DNA from 4 places in the Blastomonas sp. CCH9-A1 genome. Region 1 is predicted to be linked to each of the others. Evidence: predicted binding sites of a transcription regulator. Region 1 holds the regulator's gene; each other region holds the start of a gene.

The links. Region 1 encodes LexA, which represses DNA repair genes until DNA is damaged. Its sites were predicted from a motif close to GTTCCNCNCTTGTTCT; they were not measured.
Region 2: AX725_RS01755 (putative DNA modification/repair radical SAM protein) is a predicted target of LexA. The motif match lies at 1,651-1,666, and genes of this name have one in related genera.
Region 3: AX725_RS06490 (PA0069 family radical SAM protein) is a predicted target of LexA. The motif match lies at 2,203-2,218, and genes of this name have one in related genera.
Region 4: AX725_RS16230 (LexA family protein) is a predicted target of LexA. The motif match lies at 1,321-1,336, and genes of this name have one in related genera.

Annotation. Positions count from the first base shown of each region.
Region 1 covers NZ_LSHM01000043.1:96,564-99,903, reverse strand. The annotation lists gene AX725_RS13615 (thiol-disulfide oxidoreductase DCC family protein) at 1-249, shown strand, start outside; gene AX725_RS13610 (FAD-binding domain-containing protein) at 246-1,442, shown strand; gene lexA (transcriptional repressor LexA) at 1,511-2,233, opposite strand; gene AX725_RS13600 (molybdopterin molybdotransferase MoeA) at 2,321-3,340, opposite strand, start outside.
Region 2 covers NZ_LSHM01000004.1:62,338-65,677, forward strand. The annotation lists gene AX725_RS01750 (UdgX family uracil-DNA binding protein) at 1-377, opposite strand, end outside; gene AX725_RS01755 (putative DNA modification/repair radical SAM protein) at 382-1,632, opposite strand; gene AX725_RS01760 (DUF1993 domain-containing protein) at 1,742-2,311, shown strand; gene AX725_RS01765 (amidohydrolase) at 2,396-3,340, opposite strand, start outside.
Region 3 covers NZ_LSHM01000023.1:56,426-59,765, reverse strand. The annotation lists gene AX725_RS06500 (tetratricopeptide repeat protein) at 1-336, shown strand, start outside; gene AX725_RS06495 (polyphosphate kinase 2 family protein) at 333-1,112, shown strand; gene AX725_RS06490 (PA0069 family radical SAM protein) at 1,109-2,191, opposite strand; gene moaB (molybdenum cofactor biosynthesis protein B) at 2,338-2,865, opposite strand; gene AX725_RS06480 (lytic transglycosylase domain-containing protein) at 2,869-3,340, opposite strand, start outside.
Region 4 covers NZ_LSHM01000059.1:13,930-17,269, reverse strand. The annotation lists gene AX725_RS16245 (hypothetical protein) at 1-93, shown strand, start outside; gene AX725_RS16240 (hypothetical protein) at 147-617, shown strand; gene AX725_RS16230 (LexA family protein) at 1,373-1,804, shown strand; gene AX725_RS16225 (Y-family DNA polymerase) at 1,801-3,075, shown strand; gene AX725_RS16220 (hypothetical protein) at 3,072-3,335, shown strand.

The DNA of each region.
Region 1 (3,340 bases):
TCGACGCCGGGCGGCTCTTGCCCGATCGATCGCACGGCGCTGCTCGAACGCTTCCATGCGCGCGAAAATGGCGTGATGCTCTCTGGCGCAGCGGCCTTTGCGGCGATGTGGCGTGCCATTCCCCTGCTGCGACCGCTCGGTCTCATCGCGCGCTGGAAACCGGTGCTGGCGATGCTCGAGCGTGCCTATCTGCGCTTTCTCACGATCAGACCACGCCTGCAGGGCCTGCTGCGCGAGCGGCGGGTATGAGCGGGATGTTCGAACCGACGCGCGCGGCGGGCCTTGCGCGGATGAATGCCTTCGTGCCGCACGCGGGCCGCGCCTATGCCGAGGGGCGCAACAGCGATCTCGGGCCCGGTCGGCCCAGCGCGGTGTCGCAGCTTTCACCCTGGCTGCGCTATCGCCTGCTGAACGAGCAGGAAGTGTGCGCGGCGGTGCTGGAACGGCATTCGCTCGCGGCGGCGGAGAAATATGTGCAGGAGGTGCTGTGGCGCACCTATTGGAAGGGCTGGCTCGAGATGCGGCCCGGCATCTGGGAGCGCTTCCTCGTCGAGCGCGACGAGCAGCACGAGCGGCTGCGCAATGTCCGCGCGCTGGAACAGGCGGAAGCGGGCCGCACCGGCATCGAGGGCTTCGATGACTGGGCGCGCGAGCTGGTCGAGACGGGGTATCTGCACAACCACGCACGCATGTGGTTCGCCTCGATCTGGATCTTCACGCTGCGCCTGCCCTGGACCCTGGGCGCGGATTTCTTCCTGCGCCATCTGATCGATGCCGATGCGGCGAGCAATACCCTGTCCTGGCGCTGGGTCGCGGGCTTGCAGACGGCGGGCAAGACCTATCTCGCCACGGCCGACAATATCGCGCGCTATACCGGGGGGCGGTTTGCGCCGAAGGGCCTGGCGGAAATCGCCGAGCCGCTGACCGAAGCACCGGTACCTGCCGCAGCGCCCTTGCCTGCGGCAGGATCGGCCAGGGGTGCGCCGGCGCTGCTGCTGATCACCAGCGAGGACATGCACCCGGATGATGCGGTGCTCCGCGAGGTTGATATCTGCGGCACCTGCATCGCTGCCGATCCGGCGTTGCTCTGGGGTGAAAAGGCGCGCGGCTTCGTTGCGGATGCTGCGCACGACATGGCTGCGTCGCTTGGCGAAACCGGCAGGGCACCGGTGAAGCGGATAGATGCCCTGAATGCCGAGGCGATCGTGCAGGCGTCGCGTGAGGCGGGCGTCAACCGGGTGGTGACGCCTTATGCCCCGGTCGGCCCGGTCGCGACGCGGCTGACGGAAATCGCCAAGGCGCTGGCGGGCGAAGGGATCGAACTCGTCCAGGTGCGCCGGGCATGGGACGACACCTTCTGGCCGCACGCGCGCAAGGGCTTCTTCCCGTTCAAGCAGCATATGGGGCGGCTGCTCGAGGATATGGGGCTCACCCGCACCTGAGCCGCTTCGAGGGGAGCGGCCCGCCCATTCCGACGCGGACCCGACGCTCGCCGGGCCCGTATTCAGGATCAGTGATAGCGGCGCAGCAGGCCGGCGAGCTTGCCCTGCACCTGCACCTCGTGCGGCGCATAATATTGCGGTGCATACGAAGCATTGGCAGGATCGAGCCGGATGCGGCCGTTCTCGCGGCGCAGATATTTGAGCGTCGCCTCCTCGCCGCGCACCAGCGCGACCACGATCTCGCCGTCGCGCGCGGTTTCGGTGCGCTTGATCAACGCAAAGTCGCCATCGAGAATGCCCGCCTCGACCATCGAGTCCCCAGACACTTCGAGCGCATAATGCTCGCCCGCGCCGAGCAGGGCGGCGGGAACAGGCAGGATCTCGGTGCCCTCGAACGCCTCGATCGGCGCACCGGCGGCGATGCGGCCGTGCAGCGGAATTTCGAGCACATTGCTGTTCGCAGGCTCCGGCAACACCGCCTTGCGCACCGCGTCCATGCTGACGACATTGCTCCGCGCGGCATCGGCGCGCGCGGCGGCAGCAGCGGCGAGCTCCTTCTCGCGCGGCTTCACGCTCGCCTCTGGCAGCTTCAGGATTTCGAGTGCGCGCGCCCGGTTGGGAAGACGGCGAATGAAGCCGCGTTCCTCGAGCGCGCTGACCAGCCGGTGCACGCCCGACTTGGACTTGAGATCGAGCGCTTCCTTCATTTCCTCGAACGAAGGCGAGACGCCATCGGCCTCCAGCCGTTCCTGGATGAAGCGGATCAGGTCATGTTGCTTGCGGGTCAGCATCGCCGATGTTCCTTTTCTGCGCCGAACCTGCGTTCGAACGAATACGGAACAATTACGAAACAAAGACGGTCAGGTCAAGAGCTTGTGTCAAGTCCCGTGGCAAAGCGCGATATAATCGATCGGATCGCCGATTTTGGCCTCCGGCGCATCGATTGGCCGGACCACCAGCGCATCCGCCTGAAGCAGCGCCGATAGCGCTCCGCTGTCCTGATTGCTCAGCCGGATGAGCGCGCCATCGTGGAAGCGCGCACGCACGAAATCCTGGCGCGGGCCGTTCGCCGGGAAGGGTTCGCCTGCGATCGCCTGGGAGGTGGCAGGGACAAGCTGTTGATAACCCAAAAGCTTGCGCACCAGCGGCAGCAGCAGCAACGTCGCAGTGACATAGGCCGAGACCGGATTGCCCGGCAGGCCGAGCACGATCGCATCGCCCAGACGTCCGACCATCACCGGTTTGCCTGGTCGCATCGCGATCCGCCAGAAATCGACCGTTCCGCCGCTGTCGAGCAATGCGGGCTGGATGAGGTCGTGATCGCCGACCGATGCGCCGCCGGTGGTGACGATGATATCGGCCTGGCTGTGCTCGAGCAGCGCCGCGGCGATGGTGGCGCGGTCATCGGGCAGCAGCGGCGGGACGATCAGATCGCAGGGTAGGGAAGACAGCAGCGCAGCGAGCATCACGCCATTGCTCGCGGGGATATGCGCGGGTGAGGGGAGCGGGTTTCCGGGTGGGACAAGCTCGTCGCCGGTGCTGAGGATCGCGATGCGCGGGCGGCGGTGGACGGCGAGCGCGCCGTGCCCTGCCATCGCGGCAAGCGCGATCAGCCGCGCGTCGATGATCGCACCCGCATCAGCGAGTTGCGTCCCGTTTGCGAAATCATGGCCTGCGCGGCGGATATGCGCGCCGGGAGCTGCGGGGCCATCGCCGGTGAGCGTCAGCCGGTCACCCTCGCGCGCGACGTCTTCCTGCACCACGACGCAATCTGCGCCATCGGGGATCATCGCGCCCGTCGAAATGCGCGCGGCCTGTCCCGGCGCAAGTACGCCCGCGAAGGGCCGTCCCGCCGCGCTCTCGCCGATGACGCGCCATGGGCCGGGCAGGTCGGCGCT
Region 2 (3,340 bases), on a different contig from region 1:
AAGCGGACAAAGGCGTGCATCTTGTGCAGATCGCGCCGGATCGCCTTGTCGCAACGCATCAGCCAGTCGGTATCGGGATCGGTGCGCCGCTCGATCAGCTTGCGATCGTCGAGCGCGCGCCACAGCACCCGGTACAGTCGCGAGGGCACGCCATCGTCGCGATGGCAGATCACCCGGTCGGCAATGGCGACCAGTTCGCGGGGCAGGCTGACCGTACGCTGGGGCTGGAGCGGCGCGCTGTCGGCGAACAGTGAGGCGCTTTCGCCCGCAGGCCGCCAGACGATATCCTCGGGCGGCACGCGGGCGGCGAGCAGCGCTCGTGCATGGCCGCGCCACTCTTCGAACTCGCCCGGCTGCTGGAGGATGATCTCGCGCATGGCCCTACAGCGCGAGGCTCATCTGCTCGGGCGCCGGCGCGAAGCGCGCGCGCAGATTGGCGCTGTCGGTAAGGCCCCCGGGTCGCCAGTCGGCCGTGGTGACGAAGGGCAGCACCTTCTTCACCGAGGCGGTAAGGCGCGCCAGATCGCCGATGCGGATCGCGCCCAGCCGGCGTGCCGCGATAATCCGGTCAACCGCCTTGGTGCCGAGGCCCGGCACGCGCAGCAGCATCTCGCGCGGTGCGCGGTTGATATCGACCGGAAAACTCTCGCGCCGCTGCAGCGCCCAGGCCAGCTTGGGATCGATCGACAGGTCGAGCATGCCCTCGTTCGCTCCGGCCATGATCTCGGCGCGGTCGAAGCCATAGAAGCGCAGCAGCCAATCGGCCTGATACAGCCGGTGCTCGCGCATCAGCGGCGGGCGCACCGGGGGCAGGTCGCTGCTGGCATCGGGGATCGGGCTATAGGCCGAATAATAGACCCGGCGCAGGCGATAGCCCGAATAGAGGCTGGTGGCCGAAGCGAGGATATCGTCGTCGCGCGCGCCGTCTGCGCCGACGATCATCTGGGTCGATTGGCCCGCGGGCGCGAAGCGCGGCGGTTTTGCCTTCTTGAGCAGCCGGTCCTTGCGCGCCTCGACTGCATCTTCGACGCCGACGCGGACATTGGCCATGGTCTTGCGGATCGTCTGCGGCTTCTTCTCCGGCGCGAAGCTCTTCAAGCCATCCTCGGTCGGCAGCTCGACATTGGTCGAAAGCCGATCGGCATAGAGCCCTGCCTTGGCGATCAATTCGGGCGAAGCGCCCGCGATCGTCTTGAGGTGGATATAGCCGCCGAACCGGTGCTCCTCACGCAGCAGCCGGGCGACCTCGACCAGTTGTTCCATCGTATAGTCCTCCGACCGGATGATGCCCGAGGACAGGAACAGCCCCTCGATATAGTTGCGCTTGTAGAAATCGAGCGTCAGCCGGACGACCTCGGCCGGGTTGAACCGCGCGCGCGGCACGTTGCTCGACGCGCGATTGATGCAGAAGCGGCAATCGTAGATGCAGAAATTGGTGAGCAGGATCTTTAGCAGCGAGATGCACCGCCCATCGGGCGCATAGCTGTGGCAGATGCCCATGCCGCCGGTCGAGCCGATACCCTTGGTACCCGTGGAGTCGCGCCGCACCGTGCCCGAAGATGCGCACGAAGCGTCATATTTCGCCGCATCGGCGAGCAAGGCCAGCTTCTGCAGAATCGGTTTTTCGCTCATACTCCGCATATAGAGATTGGAACAAAGAAAGAACAGTTTAATTTCAAGCGAAAGGCTTTGCCGGCGGGAGGTTCCGGCTAAGGTGGCGCATCGCAAAAGGGACCAACGAATGAACCTCAAGGATACTCTCGTACCCAGTTTCGTGCAGATGCTGGGCGCGCTTTCGGCCTGGCTGGGCAAGGCGGAGCAGCATTTCGATGCCGAACAGTCGGCGCAGATCATGCAGGCGCGGCTGGCGCCCGACATGTTCCCATTGTTCACGCAGATTTGCTTTGCCTGCGTTCAGGCGCAGGAGGCGATGGCGCGGCTGCGCGGGCAGGATTTTCCCGATGCGATCGCGGCGTTGCGCGGCGAAGGGGTGGAAGCGGGCGCAAAGCCATGGACCATCGCCGATGCGCAGGCACGCATTGCCGATACCATTGCCATCGTGGAGGCAGCCGCAGATGGCCTGGCGGATGTCGCGGACGATATGGCAATCGCGCATGAACTGCCGATGGGCATGATCTTCGACTTCACTGCGGCCCAGTACGCGCGCGATTGGGCGATCCCGCAATTCTATTTCCACGTGATGACCGCCTATGCGATCCTGCGCGCGCAGGGCGCGCCGCTCGGCAAGATCGACTATGTCGGTCATCTGTTGCCATATCTTCGTCCGGGAACGATGCCCGGCGCAAGGTGACCGGCGGGCTGCGCCGGGCAGAGCGGGCGACTTGCACCAACTCTGCCCGGCGATCGGTGCGACCCGATGGCATGCCGCCACGGTTTATTGCGGCGTCAGCTGCGGATAGGTGATGCCCAGCTGCTCCAGATACGAGCTGTATTTGCTGGGATCGTAATAATATTTCTTCAGCTCGGGCCGGATGCGCTCCATCAGCTCCTTGTTGAGGTGGATGGCGGGCTGGTCTTCGGGGGTGAGCACCGGATCGTATTTCTGATCCTTGGTCTGCACCGTGGTAAAATAGGTCTTGGCGTCGCTGACCAGCTTGGGCGTGGTCATCACGTCGAGCACGGTCAGTGCCACCGCCTTCGCTCCCGCGACCGCGCCCTTGTGCGCGATCGGCGTCGCCATCGCGATCGCCGAGGTGACGTTATGCCCGATCATGCTGGGAATGTTCGACGGAAAGCGGATGGTGATCGTCGGCACCGTCCACATGATGTCGCCGATATCGTCCGATCCGCCGCCCATCGAAGTGCCGCGCGTTTCGGGCGTCGAGAGTGGCTCGACCGTGGTCTTGAGCGGCGCGATCTTGAACTTCAGCGCCTCTTGCACTGCCTTGGTAAACGCCTGGTCCTCGGGTGACCATTTGGGCATGCCGACCATCTCGATATTGGCTTGCGCGGCTTCGGCGAGCGGCTTGTTGCCGAAATTGGGTGCGGCATAGCCCAGCACCCGGCGGCTGACGAACGTGCCTGTCGCCTTGGCGGCGGCTTCGGCGATGTCGCTGCCGGTATTGTAGAGATGCCGGATGGACTCGAAATTCTGCTCGCGGAAATAATACCAGACCGATGCCTCGCCCGGGACGATATTGGGCTGCCCGCCGCCATTGGTGATGACATAATGCGAGCGCTGGGTGAGCGGCAAATGCTCGCGTCGCATGTTCCAGGCGATGTTCATGAGTTCCACCGCGTCCAGCGCGCTGCGCCCGGACCAGGGCGCGCCTGCGGCATGGCTGGTGATGCCCTTGAACGTGTATTCGACCGAGACCAT
Region 3 (3,340 bases), on a different contig from region 1:
CGCGTGCTGGAAGGCCGCAAGGGCCTCGACAAGGACCAGTCGAACCGGTTCAAGGATGCGCTCAAGGCAACCTTCCGGGACCCTGGTCAGGCATGTTCGATCTGGCAGGCGCTCGATACCGAGGTGCCGGGTCAGAGTTCGGTCGTGTTCAACCTCGCACTGTGCGCCGAGCAGCGCGGCGAACTCGATGAGGCCATGACGCGCTACCGCCAGGCGCAGACGCTGCTGCCACGCGAACCGGCGATCCGCGCGGCGTTCGACCGGATTGCGGCGCGTCAGGTGGCGGAAGGCGATTACAATGCCCGCGAGGCGCGACTGGGGGGAACGGGTTCATGACGATCAAGCTGTCCGACTATGAGAAAGGCTCCGGCTTTGATGGCGATTATGACGCGGCGTTGAAGGGGCTGCAGGAAAGGCTGTCGCACGCGCATGCCCGGCACATCGTCCATGGTCACCGCGCGATCATCGTCATGGAAGGCTGGGATGCGGCGGGCAAGGGCGGAATCATCAAGCGGATGACCGCCGAATGGGACCCGCGCTATTTCCAGGTCTGGCCGATCAGCGCGCCGACCCCGTACGAGAAGGACCGGCATTTCCTCTGGCGCTTCTGGCAGAAATTGCCCGGCAGCCGCGAAATCTCGGTCTTCGATCGCTCCTGGTACGGGCGCGTGCTGGTCGAACGGGTCGAGCAGTTCGCCAGCGAGCGCGAATGGAAGCGCGGCTATGACGAGATCAACGAGTTCGAGGCGCAACAGGTCGATGGCGGCACCGCGATCATCAAGATTTTCCTGCATGTGACGCAGGCAACGCAGGACAAGCGCCTCGCCGACCGGCTGTCCGTCCCCGAGAAGCGCTGGAAGGTGACGCACGACGATTTCCGCAATCGCGCCAAGCGGGCCGACTATCTCGACGCGATGCACGACATGTTCCGCCAGACCGACACGCGCTGGGCACCGTGGAAGGTGTTCGACGGCAACAACAAGAAGGCTGCGCGCATCGCGGTGCTGACGCATATCGCCGAGCGGCTCGAGGCCAGCGTCCCTAAGTCCTTGCCCGATGCCGATCCCGAGCTCGTGGCGCTGGCGAAAGAGGCGTTCGGCTACAAGGGCTAGAACAGCTCGCCCTGCGTGCCGTCTGCCGGGGCGCGGAAGTGCGATGCATCCAGTACCCATTTGTACTGGTTGAGCCCCGCGCGTTTGACCGCGAGGCGGAAGCGGGTGCGAATCAGGTCGGCCCAGGGGCCGGACCCACGCATGCGCGAGCCGAAATCGGGATCATTGTCGCGCCCGTCGCGCATCTGCTGGATGATCGCCATGACCTTGGCGGCGCGATCGGGAAAATGTGCGTCGAGCCAGGCGCGGAACAGCGGCGCGACCTCGTGCGGCAGGCGCACGGGGATGTAGGACGCCGACAGCGCGCCTGACTCGCCCCCGGCAGCGACCAGCGCCTCGATTTCGTGATCGGTGATTGCAGGGATGACAGGCGACACGTTGATGTGCGTCGGCACGCCCGCTTCGCTCAGCGCTCGGATCGCGGCGAGCCGCTTGCGCGGGGCGGCCGCGCGCGGTTCGAGCGTGCGTGCCGTCGCGCTGTCGAGCGTGGTGACCGAGAGCGCGATGGCGACCAAGTCGTGCCGCGTCATTTCCGCCAGCAGGTCGATATCGGCGAGCACCCGGTCCGACTTGGTGGTGATCGATACCGGATGGCGCGCTTCCAGACAGACCTCGAGGATCGACCGGGTAATGCGATAGTCCGCCTCGAGCGGTTGATACGGGTCGGTATTGGTGCCCAGCGCGATCACCTTGGGCACATAGCCCGGCTTGCGCAGCGTCGTGCGCAGCAGCTTGGCCGCATCGGGCTTGGCAAACAATCGGCTTTCGAAATCGAGCCCCGGTGACAGATCGAGCCAGGCATGGGTGGGCCGGGCATAGCAATAGATGCAGCCATGCTCGCAGCCGCGATAGGCGTTGATCGACTGGTCGAACGGAAGATCGGGGGACGTGTTGCGCGAGATGATCGAGCGCGGGTGTTCGATCGTCACCGTGGTGCGCAGCGGGGCAGGGCTGTCGTCGATCGCGGCGCGCTGGTCGAGCCAGTCGCCATCGACCTCGCGCACCGGCAGGTTGAAGCGCGCCGACTCGCGGTTCAGCGGCGCGCCTCGGCCTTTGATTGGGGGCGGGTGGACGGACATGCGTCCAGATTAGAACATTTCAGGAACAAATGCCACCGCTTTGGTCATTCCCGCGAAAGCGGAAATCACGCTTATTCGTTGGCGGAGGCTGTAAGCGGGACCCCCGCCCGCGCGGGGGTGACGATGGATGGTGGCAGAGTGCTGGACTATTTCTCGCGCAGCCTTGGCATCAGCTCGATGAAATTGCAGGGCCGGTTGCGGCTGTCGAGCTGTTCGCTCAGGATGCCGTTCCACCCATCCTTGACCGCACCATTCGATCCGGGCAGCGCGAAGATATAGGTGCCGCGCGCGAGCACCGCGCAGGCGCGCGATTGCACGGTGCTGGTGCCGATGGTCTGATAGCTGAGCCAGCGGAACAGCTCGCCGAAGCCCGGAATGTCCTTGTCCTTCACCCGGTCGAGCGCCTCGGGCGTGATGTCGCGTCCGGTCAGCCCCGTGCCGCCAGTGGAGATGATCGCATCAATCTCGGGATCGTCGATCCAGTTGTTGAGCCGGACGACCAGCCGCTCGACATCGTCCTTCTCGATCGCGCGCGTGATCAGCTTGTGGCCCTTGCCGGTGATCAGCCCGGCCAGGATATCGCCCGATGTGTCGTCGGCAGCGGTGCGCGTGTCCGAGATGGTCAGCAGCGCGATGTTGATGGGCTTGAACGCCCGCGATTCGTCGATGGCCATCGCTCAGTTGTGCTGCACGGTATCCAGCCGGACAAGCTCGATTCCGCCGGCATGCGGAAAGCGCGGCCACATGCCCTGCGCAAGGCCCGTCGCGCTCTTGGAATTCACGCCCGCCTGCTTTTCGTACATCCAATAGTTGCGCAGGATGATGCCAACATAGGCGCGCGTTTCCCAATAGGGGATCGATTCGATGAACAGCAGCGGATCGCCATTGTCCCGCACCTTCTCGTTCCAGCGGCTGACCGGCAGCGGCCCGGCATTATAAGCGGCGATGATCTTGGGCAGCAGCCCCTGGGTCTCGGGCCGGGTGTTGAGGAATTCGAGATAGCGCTGGCCATATTCGAGATTCACCGCCGGCTGATAGAGCGCGCTGGCATCGAGCGACTGGCCGCGGGCGCGCGCCATGTCCTGTGCGGTGCCGGGGCGGACCTGCATCAGCCCGCGCGCATCGGCGGGGCTGCGCGCATCGCTGCGG
Region 4 (3,340 bases), on a different contig from region 1:
GCTGGATTAGCGAAGATCCTGTTCGGTTTCTTGACCTTGACGGTCGCGATCATGGGTATCGTCGTTAGGTCCAGTCTAGGCGCAACTGTCTGACTTCGCACGATAGAACAGATGAGCGGAGCGACGAAAATCGCTACAATGCTGCCATGAAACCCGAGACCTCCGTGACGACCAGACTCAGCAAACCGCAACTTTCCTGGGAGGTTGACGGTCGGCTCCACTCGCTCACGTTCGACGGCGCTGATGGGACGTACTGCTCGCCCGATGGCGAGGTCATAGAAATGCCGCGGGAGGGATGGCTGGCCCTTGTCGAAGCGGCCGCCCGCCTCACGGACGAACCAACAATGATTAGCCCGCCGCTTCGCGCAACTCCGTCAAAACCACCCAAGCCTCGCGGGCCGAGGAGTGGGCAAGGATGGTCACCCGAAGAGGACGCCCGCGTCCTTGCCTGGTTCACCAATGAGACGACGCCGATCGCCGCCATCATGGGCGAGCTGGGCCGCAACGAGGGTGGCATCGAATCCCGCCTTGTCCGCCTCAAGGCTGCGCCCGATCGTGAAGCCGTTCGCCGCGCGTATCTTCGCCGGACTGCCAGCGACGGTATTGGCGCAAAATGAGCACCGCGCATTCGCCGGCTAGTTCGGACGAGCGCCGAGCATCCTTCGAGGCCATGCTCGAGGGGTGCTTCTGGTTGTTGCGCTTGTTTGATCGAGAAGGCCAGACAGACGCTTCCTTTCACATTTGCTACGCGATCGACGCGCTTCGCCGGCATCCCGCAGCTCGACCGCTCGACTTCGCCCTTCATGATGCGGAAGCTACGGCGCTCCTCGAGCCGATGAATTGAAAAATGACCGCCATATGTCGGTTCGCGGGTCTCACGGTTCGGTGTTAATCTTCACACAGGAGGTAGAATGACGAACAACCTCACAAATTCGGCCTTAGAAGAGCCTAAGCACTGGTTTTATTGCGACATTCGCCACGTCTCTCATGGGGAAATCCACGAGGATTTTGACGGCAGAGCTTTTACGTTGAAGATCGGACCCTTGCTCTTTCAATTTGTCGTCGCACTCCGAGAACCTGTGCGGAAGCAAACATTCCCCAATTGAACGCATTAGAGCACTGATTATTTTGGATCGTTGGAGATACCGGCTGCGACGCGTGGCGTTCATAAGCGAGATTGCAGCGATCGGTGCGATGACTATCGCCGGCCTGGCGTCGGCACTCCATGGCGCTTGGGGTGCTGCGCCCGAGTTTTTGGCACGTTTACAGCACCTTCTCTGATCGCCGGACTGGCTTTTTGACGTCCAACACAGGTTGGCTGTTCCCTACATGTTCTGTTTCGCGCTACCAGAGCGCGCGAAAGCGGGCACAGATGCAACACCAGATTCGACTGACAGAACTCCAATGGGCCGACACCCGGTCCTCGATCCCGCTCGCGCTGGTGCGCGTTCCGGCAGGATTTCCCAGCCCCGCCGAGGGCGAGGAAGATGATCCGATTGATCTCAACGCATGGCTGATCGAGCAACCAGCGGCCACCTATCTGATGCGGGTCGAAGGCTGGTCGATGACCGGAGCCGGAATCAATGATGGGGACCTGGTCGCGGTCAGCCGTGCGAAGCAGGCAATCGCCGGCGACGTCGTGGTTGCCGTGGTGCATGGCGATCGCACGCTGAAGCGCCTCAAGAAGCTCGATGGGCGGTTCTGGCTCGTTCCCGAAGCTGAAGGCTACCCGCACATCGAGGTCGACGAATACACCGAGATCTGGGGTGTCGTCGTGGGGCTGGTCAGGCGCTATCGCCGATGAGCGGTCCGGTCGCCTTATGTGACTGTAATTCCTTCTATGTTTCCGCTGAGCGCGTCATGGATTTGTCCCTTCGCGGCGTCCCGGCGATCGTGGCCTCGAACAACGACGGCAATGCGGTCGCCAGATCTGCGGAGGCCAAGGCGCTCGGCATCAAGATGGGTGATCCCATCTTCAAGATCCGCGATCTCATAAAAGCGCACGGTGTGGCGGTCCGCAGTTCAAACTACACCTTGTATGCAGACATCCAACGGCGCGTGCTGGCGGCGACCGAACCGTTCGCGCGCGACATCGAGATCTACTCCATAGACGAAAATTTTCTCGATCTGACCGGCTTCGAACACCTCGACCTGGTCGACCATTGTCAGAAGCTGCGTGCGCAGATCCTGCAGTGGACCACGATCCCGACTTGTGTCGGGCTCGGACCCACCAAGACGCTCGCCAAGCTCGGCAACGCGGCCGCCAAGAAGAACCCGATCTTCGACGGCGTCGCGGACCTGCGCGACGATTATATCCGCCGCTACGTGATGGACCGGTTCGACGTTGCGGACGTTTGGGGGGTAGGGGGCGCAACCGCGCGCAAGCTCAGCGATCTCGGCATTCGAACCGCAGGCCAGGTGCGCGACATGCCGTTGCGGCAGGCGAGGGGGCTTGGCACCGTCGTACTGGAGCGCCTGGTGGCCGAGCTTAACGGCGTCCAGGCCGACGCGGTCGAAGTCGTCGCTCCCGATCGCAAGGGCATGGCGGTGACGCGCTCGTTCGGCACGCCGATTGCCGACCTCGAACAGCTGATGGGGGCAATCTCGCAATTCGCGATGCGGGCCGGCGAGAAGCTGCGCCAGCACGGCCTCGTGGCAGGTCGTATGGCGGTGTTCTTCCACACCAACCGCCACAAGCCGGATCGGCCGCAATACGGCGCATCGCGGGGCGGGGCACTGCATCCCATGACCGCCGACAGCTTCGAGCTGATCTCCCTTGCCCGGCGCTTGGTCGAGCGCGCGTATCGGCGCGGCTTCGAGTTCACGAAAGCGGGCATCATGCTCGAGCAGCTGGCGGCGGCCGATGCACGGCCGCGCACGCTATTCGAAGACCTGGACCAGTCCGCCCAGCGCGAGCGGCTCATGGCGGCGATCGACGACATCAACGGCAAGTTCGGCCGCATGACGGTTGTGCCCGGCAGCCAGGGGTTCAAACGGCCTTGGAAGATGCGCGCCGACATGAAATCGCCAGCGTGGACGACACGAATAAGCGACTTGCCCGTAGTGAAGGCATGACCGACCCCGAGGGCAGTATGGACGATCGCTTGACGCTGCAGGCGCTGCGCGAGGAAATGGTTTTCACCCGCGTGCTGCTTGGCGAGCAGTATGCGACGTCGATCGATGCCGGTGCCGCGACGCGCGAGGAGATCACCGCGCACATCCTGAACTGCGGCCGCATCGCCGAGCAGCTGTCGAACAACCAGACCTCGGCGATCGCGGATGCAGCCAAGGCGATGATCGCAGCACTTCCCGAAGGGTACCGGGGCGAGGAATGATCGAG